Regions from separate parts of the Cytobacillus sp. Bac17 genome, predicted to be linked through region 2. Evidence: riboswitches for the same ligand, from Rfam matches in the RefSeq annotation. Region 2 holds a riboswitch; the other holds the start of a gene.

Region 1 (3,411 bases), on a different contig from region 2:
CATCAATCAAAAAGCTTCCCTATAAGCCATGTCATTGGATTTGCTGTTTCCCTTGTGCTGACATTTGCAGCAGCAGGTATTGCCCTAAAAACGAACCTCTCTTTTAAAGTGATCATGTGGATCATCGGCTCGCTGGCTGTCATTCAGGCAGGCATGCAGCTGTTCATGTTCATGCACTTAAGAGAAGGAGAAGACGGCAAAACGAACTTAGTTAATATGATTTATGCCGTATTTATGGTTATTGTAATTGTAGTAGGTTCTATTTGGGTTCTCACTTCTGGGCACGCGGCTCATTAATTCAAGAAAAGCGGAATCGCCTTGTCCATCCCATGAGCCAGATAATAAAACCGGTCTCCCTTTTGGAGGCCGGTTTTATTTGTATTGTCTGATTCCCTTGCTGCCCTTTGTCATTTCTTCCATCACATTGATAAAAAATCCGAATCCAAAAATTAGCATGGATGATACCATAATGCTTAAACCGATTGATAAAACATACTCACCCGTGAGACCGCTTACAAAAAAGCTTGAAATAAAGACAATTAACCCTAAAAGAATACCGGCCGCAGTAACATTTCTAAAAAAATGCAGCACCTTTTGCTGTTTTAAAGTCATATTTTCATCCCCTTTTATTTAATATTCTAACTATGTTCACAAATTTGTCAAACTTTTTGTCACAAAATTGTCAAATTTATTTATGCAAAAAAAGCTTTGCAAAGGTGCAAAGCAATTTTCTACTGATATAGCTTTTTAATGTTCTCCAAATCTTTCTTTAAATTGCCTATTTCCTGCCTGGTCAGCATTAATGGCATTTGATCGTAAAGTGTAATAATCTGTCCTCCCTCATCCTCTTCATGAAGGGATAAATAGTTATACAAATTTTCACATTGATTTTTGTTAAGGACAGACTGGGTGCTGAAATTTTTAACCTTCTGGATCTCAAAGGCACTGGTTTCTGCATCATATACACCTGTAATAATATTGCCCTGCAATGTGTTTGACAAACAATCACTCCCCTTTTTGAGTAATATACCCATTTTTCAGGAGCAGTTTCCTAAAATAAGAAAAAACCTCTTTGGAAATTTCCAAAGAGGCTGATTATATTAGGAAGCGCGTTTTTGTGATTGAATAACTTCATCCGTTTTTCTTATGATCAATCTTGGAGCTGAAGATATAATTAATACTGCTAAAATCGAGCAGAGAATAGCTGCTCCGAGCATGGTTGCACCGTTTGCCAGGAAGGAAAAGAGAACCGGTGACATCCCTTCCGGCGCATAGCTCCCAAAGAAAAGGACACCTGCTATGTAATGCCAGAAATACCGGGCAAGGCTTCCGGCAAACACAGCTAAAACAACCCAGCCCAATGCCTTTTTCTTGTTTCCGCTGCGCAGCTGATTTTGAATTGGTCGGAAAAACAAACCGGCAAAACCGATACAGGCAAATGCCACAAAGTACTCAATAAATGCCTGAAGCGGAGTCGCAATCCAGGCATCACCCATGGCAATCTGCAATATTCCCCATAATAGACCGGCAATGAAGCTGACTTTAAAGCCCCATCTGAATGCCAAAATGAATATGGGAATCATCGCAGCAGAAATTGAAATGGAAGGCGACAGCTTAATAGATGGAAGGAAATCCAAAATAATAGCAAATGCTGCAAAAAATGAAGCTTCAATCATCGCCGTCAGGCTTAATTTTTTCATAAAAAAATCCCCCTATAATCGTATGACGATACCCCAAGGGAGAACAAGCAGGCAGAAAAACCCCTTCCGCCTTTTATTCCACATTCCTGCGCTAGCATTATCTAACAGGTTCAAAGGGTCAGAACAGCGAACTATTCACTCTCAGCAGAATGCTCCCCTTGTGGCACGTTATTGTATTATCCAATTTTAGTATAAATGAAATAAATGAAAGTGAAAAGGATTATTTTCCCTCTCCAAATATAGCCTGTTTATCCCACTTTCCGATACGGTAATACATAAAGGCGATGACACTGCTTATAGCAAAGCTTATCCCCATGCCTGCAGCAATTCCTTTATCACCCATAAACTTTGAAAATAGGAATGTTAAAGGATAGCGCAGGATCCAGAATGAAATGATATTCAGTATGAGCACTTGAAACATCGCACCGGAAGCTCTTACCACACCATTCAATATAAAATTAATGCCCAGGAGCGGATAAAAAAAGGCAATGATCTTTAAATAGTCAGTGCCATACTGAACTGATTCTTTATCCTGTATAAACAGGCGCACCCCGTGTTCTGCAAATAGGACCGTACCAAAAGCGATGATAAACATGATTCCAAGATTGTAAATGACTCCGTACAAGGCGATTTGATGAACCCGTTCCCATTGATTTCTCCCTATATTTTGACCGGCCATACTGTTGACTGCAGTCCCCAATGCCATCGCAGGAAGCATAATGATGCTGTCAATACGCTGAGCTGCACCAAATCCCGCAACCACGTCATCGCCAAAAGAGGTGACGACAGACATAATAGCCATAACACCAGCCGATATAACGGTCATTTGAAGTCCAGAAGGGATGCCGAGCTTGAAAATTAATGCCGCTTCCTCTTTATGCGGCCAAGAAGGAATAGTGAACGGCGCCAGCTTTTTGCGGAGTATGAATATCATTCCGATCATAAATGCGAACCCCTGTGAAAGGATCGTAGCACAAGCTGCCCCATCAATACCAAGCTGGAATACAGATATAAAAAGAGGGTCCAGGATTGCATTTAATACGACTGCTATCAGGACAAAGTACAGTGGACTCTTGCTGTCTCCGAGCGCCCTGAGTACGGTTCCTATAAAATTGTATCCAAATAAAAACAGAATACCAATGAAGTTAATCTGCAAATAGGATGCTGCACCTTCAGCCATTCCTGCAGGTGTGCCCATTATGGCCAAAATTCTTTCTGCAAACAGGAATCCGGCTATTCCAAGAGCAACTGACATAATTGTCTGAATGACGGTAAAGGCATTCAAATATTGTTTCAGCCCCTCTTCATGATCCCCACCCTTTTGCTGGGATAAAATCGTTAACGCCGCATTGTTTATTCCAATGATAAAAGAAAGAACTGTAAAGATTACAGTGCCGGACACCGCCACAGCTCCCAATGCGTCGGCCCCAAGCAGATTCCCAACCCACAGACTATCAATAAATTGATAGGAAACCTGCAGAAAATTAGTGAGCATGATTGGAGTTGAGAACACCAAGAGCTGTTTGAATATATTTCCTTTTGTAAAATCCTGCTGTGCCATCTTTACACCTTTTTCCCATATTTTTTTCACAGTTTCTATTATTCACTATTTCATATCCAGTTTCCAATTTTATAGTTTTGATTGTTATTATGTTTTATAATTTTATTTGCTTCATCTCTGTCACATTTTTATCATAAATTGATGCACCTG
Region 2 (3,411 bases):
ATCCGCTTGATATGGTCCTGACAGCCAGAAAAGAAGTGGAACAGCGCACGCCATATAAAAGTGCCTACTATGCGGGAGGATATCCGCCCGATGGTGAAGGTGTCTGTACAGATGTGGTTTGGAGGGGTTTCCAGGGGGCGGATGTAACTATAAAGGATCTTATTGATCAGGATATCGCCGAGAATACGGACTTGTATTCAAGAGTGAAGGGCAATCCGGATCCAAACATTGATTTCAGGAGGGTGCCAAACCAGAATGTCTTTTTTAGCCGCTTCGCAAAGTCATTAACAACAGAACTGATTCCAGGAGATATTAAGAACCTTCAGCAATGGCAGCCGGGTGACATTGTGGTTTTCCTTTCTCCTAAATTCGACCATGTTGCCATCATATCTGACAAACGGACGAAAGATGGCATTCCATATGTCATACATAACTCCACACCATTTGCAGCAGAAGTAAAACTCTCTTCTTTTAAGACTCCTATTACCGCTCATTACAGATGGGATTTTGAAAAAACGCCTGCACTGCCATAAAGCAGATGCAGGCGTTTTTCTTATTAAATACGAAAGTATAAAATTTTGAACTTCGATAACTGTCTAGCGCAAGCAGCCCCCCCCCTTGAGGTCACAAGCTTGTCTAGCTCCGGCTCCTAGGAACCCGGGGCCATAAGGAACCGTCTTATCCCTGAGGCCCGCAGGACAAGGAAGGCTTCGGCAGCATAATCATCGCACGACCAAAAGCGGCAGATTATGGGAGGATGTGGGTCATGCAGACGTTGCCACAGGACAAGGAAAGCTACGGCAGCGATACATCGCACGACCGAAAGCGGTAGCTTTTGGGAGGACGTTGCGCTCTTAGCCTGCGTTCCTTTTTGAGCGAGGCGCTTGCGCTTTTCTTATCTTACTGCTGCAGGATTGCCTGCCGGCCACTCTTCGCAGGTGTAAGCCATCTCCCAGAAGCCAAGCTCCAGCTGGCAGCTTTTTCGGAAAGCATCCTTCATTCGCTGCCTTTCTTCCGGTGATGCCGCATCAGCAAGCTCATCCAAACGGTTTCTCATATTCATGGTCACAGCTTCGACCCTTAAATTTGCGTAAAAAGAGATCCATGGATAAAACGGATGGTTCTCATCTGGCTCATATTGCTTCATGAGTTCAAGCCCAATCTCCCAATAAGTCCATGGACAAGGCAATAATGCAGCAAGGATTTCACCCATGCCGCCTGTGTGGGCATGATACATCATATGCTTAACATAATGATCAGCTGTTGGAGGGAGCGGATAGCCCTGCAATGCTTCGTAATCCACGCCAATCTGCTGGCAAAAATTATGGTGGGGATGTACTTCGCTGTTCAATACAAATTCTATTTGCTGATTAAAATATGCAATATCCTTACGCTCTGCTGACTTTGAAATGGCAATCCCATAAATATGCATGAACGCATTCAGATACTCAAAGTCCGCTTTAATGTAATGGGCCAGTGCCTCTTTCGGCACGTCCCCTCTCCCGATCCCCTGGACAAATGGGTGCTCAAATATCAGCTGAAACAAATCTTCATTTTCCTTGCGCAGAATCTCTGAAAAAGTCATAAAAAATAGCCTCCTTATTAATTACAGAAGCTGCCGGGGAAAAAGCATGAGGATATAAAACGAGGTCCTCACTGCTTCCCTGCGCTGGCATTATCCAGATCAGGTTCCAAGGGACAAAGGAAAAGCTCCTTATCTCAGCCGTAGCGCCCCTAGCAGTTTTCTAACATTTTAATTGTTTTTTACCGACTTTCTAACTTGACGTTTTTCTCTCATAAATTTGGGATTTCGCTTATAACTCTTGAAAATCGCTCATTAAGTCAGATTTCTTTACTATGCTGCTTACTCATCTAGCTTCGCCAGCTCAAAATCATCACATATTCTGAACCAGATTCTTCTCTTTAACCTTTGCCAAAACCATCCAGCCTATGGCCGCACCGGCAATACTGCTGACCAGGAATGGCGGCACAAAGAAGAATGCCCCAGCTGCGCTTCCCATGAGAACCTTTGCAAAAGGGACTGCAAACAATGCACCGATTATGCCGGTACCTACCACTTCTCCTACAGCAGCCCATATTTTCCGGCCGAACTTCAAATAAAGCACACCTGCCAAAAACGCTCCGATCATGCCGCCTGGAAACGCAAGCAGCGTCCCGAATCCAAGCAAATTACGAAGCAGGCCAATCATAAATGCCACAGCTGCTGCAGGCAGGGGGCCAAGCGTCACCGCTGCCAATACATTCACCGCATGCTGCACCGGATAGGCCTTGGCTATGCCTGCCGGAAACCAGAGCAAATGGGATCCCAGTGTCCCAATTGCTACAAATAAAGCCATCGTAGTTAACAATCGGGTTCTGTTCATCTAAACCTCCTTTCTAAAGGGCCGCCTGATTGCTTATCAGGATGGGAAGTATGTATACAAAAAAGCCAGATTCCCATAAGGACCTGGCTTGGTTTAAGTATATGAATTGACATATAGTCAAATCCTACTTCCCTCCGCTGGCATTAACCAGATCAGGTCCATAAGAGTCAGAAAGCTATAACGCGCTTTCCTCTCAGCCCACACATTCGGGGCACCCCTAGTAGCTGCATAGATATTTAGTTTGATAAGCTATCTCAAGCTTAACAAATTATTCCGGCACTGTCATCAATCTTTTTGCTTATATACTTTTCTTGGTGCAATCAATGTATTAAGCGCTCTTCGATTTCTGCTGAGAAACTATCGAAGTAGCTTCAGACTTGCCATTTCCTTTAGACTCCCGACTCCTGCCAGAGAAAGTGACACTTTTGTTTCTTCAATAAAGTTGGCAAGTACTTTTTCAACTCCATTCTGCCCGCCAATGGCCAAACCGTACACATACGGCCTTCCCAGGCAAACTGCGTCGGCTCCTAATGCCAGTGCTTTGACCACATCGGAACCGCGGCGAATGCCGCTGTCAAACAATACTGGAATTCTTCCTTTGACTTCCTTCACAACCGGTCCAAGCGCATCAATCGCCGCAATCACTCCATCAAGCTGCCTGCCGCCATGATTGGAGACTATGATTCCGTCTATCCCTTTTTCAACGGCCAGCCTGGCATCTTCGGGATGGAGAATACCCTTTAATAGAATCGGCAGATTTGTTTTCTCTTTTAACCTAGCAATATGCTCCCAGCTCAAGGTTGGATGATGGATATTATCAAGGATTCCCTGAACTACATCACCGTCATGGAGAGTGGCCATAAAGACCGGGTCACTCTCATAGTTTGCTTTTCCATAGCCAAGCTTTAACGGTGAAAAATTGTTTCTTAGATCAGCTTCCCTCCACCCCATCATCACCGTATCTACTGTTAACACAATTGCTTCATAGCCTGATTCCTCCGCCCGGCGCACCATACTGAACGCAGTA

What was found. A riboswitch is a leader RNA that binds a small molecule or an ion and turns the genes downstream of it on or off. The one in region 2 is predicted to bind thiamine pyrophosphate.
Region 1: linked by a shared signal. The riboswitch ahead of thiT (energy-coupled thiamine transporter ThiT) and the one ahead of tenA (thiaminase II) in region 2 are both predicted to bind thiamine pyrophosphate.

What each region holds. Positions count from the first base shown of each region.
Region 1 is NZ_JALJRC010000017.1:45,056-48,466, forward strand. It holds gene qoxD (cytochrome aa3 quinol oxidase subunit IV) at 1-297, shown strand, start outside; gene NR125_RS18420 (hypothetical protein) at 373-612, opposite strand; gene NR125_RS18425 (hypothetical protein) at 732-1,001, opposite strand; gene thiT (energy-coupled thiamine transporter ThiT) at 1,101-1,700, opposite strand; TPP riboswitch at 1,767-1,869, opposite strand; gene NR125_RS18435 (MATE family efflux transporter) at 1,921-3,261, opposite strand.
Region 2 is NZ_JALJRC010000016.1:69,789-73,199, reverse strand. It holds gene NR125_RS17980 (DUF1287 domain-containing protein) at 1-533, shown strand, start outside; gene tenA (thiaminase II) at 896-1,585, opposite strand; TPP riboswitch at 1,645-1,746, opposite strand; gene thiW (energy coupling factor transporter S component ThiW) at 1,896-2,384, opposite strand; TPP riboswitch at 2,497-2,613, opposite strand; gene NR125_RS17965 (alpha-hydroxy-acid oxidizing protein) at 2,742-3,411, opposite strand, start outside.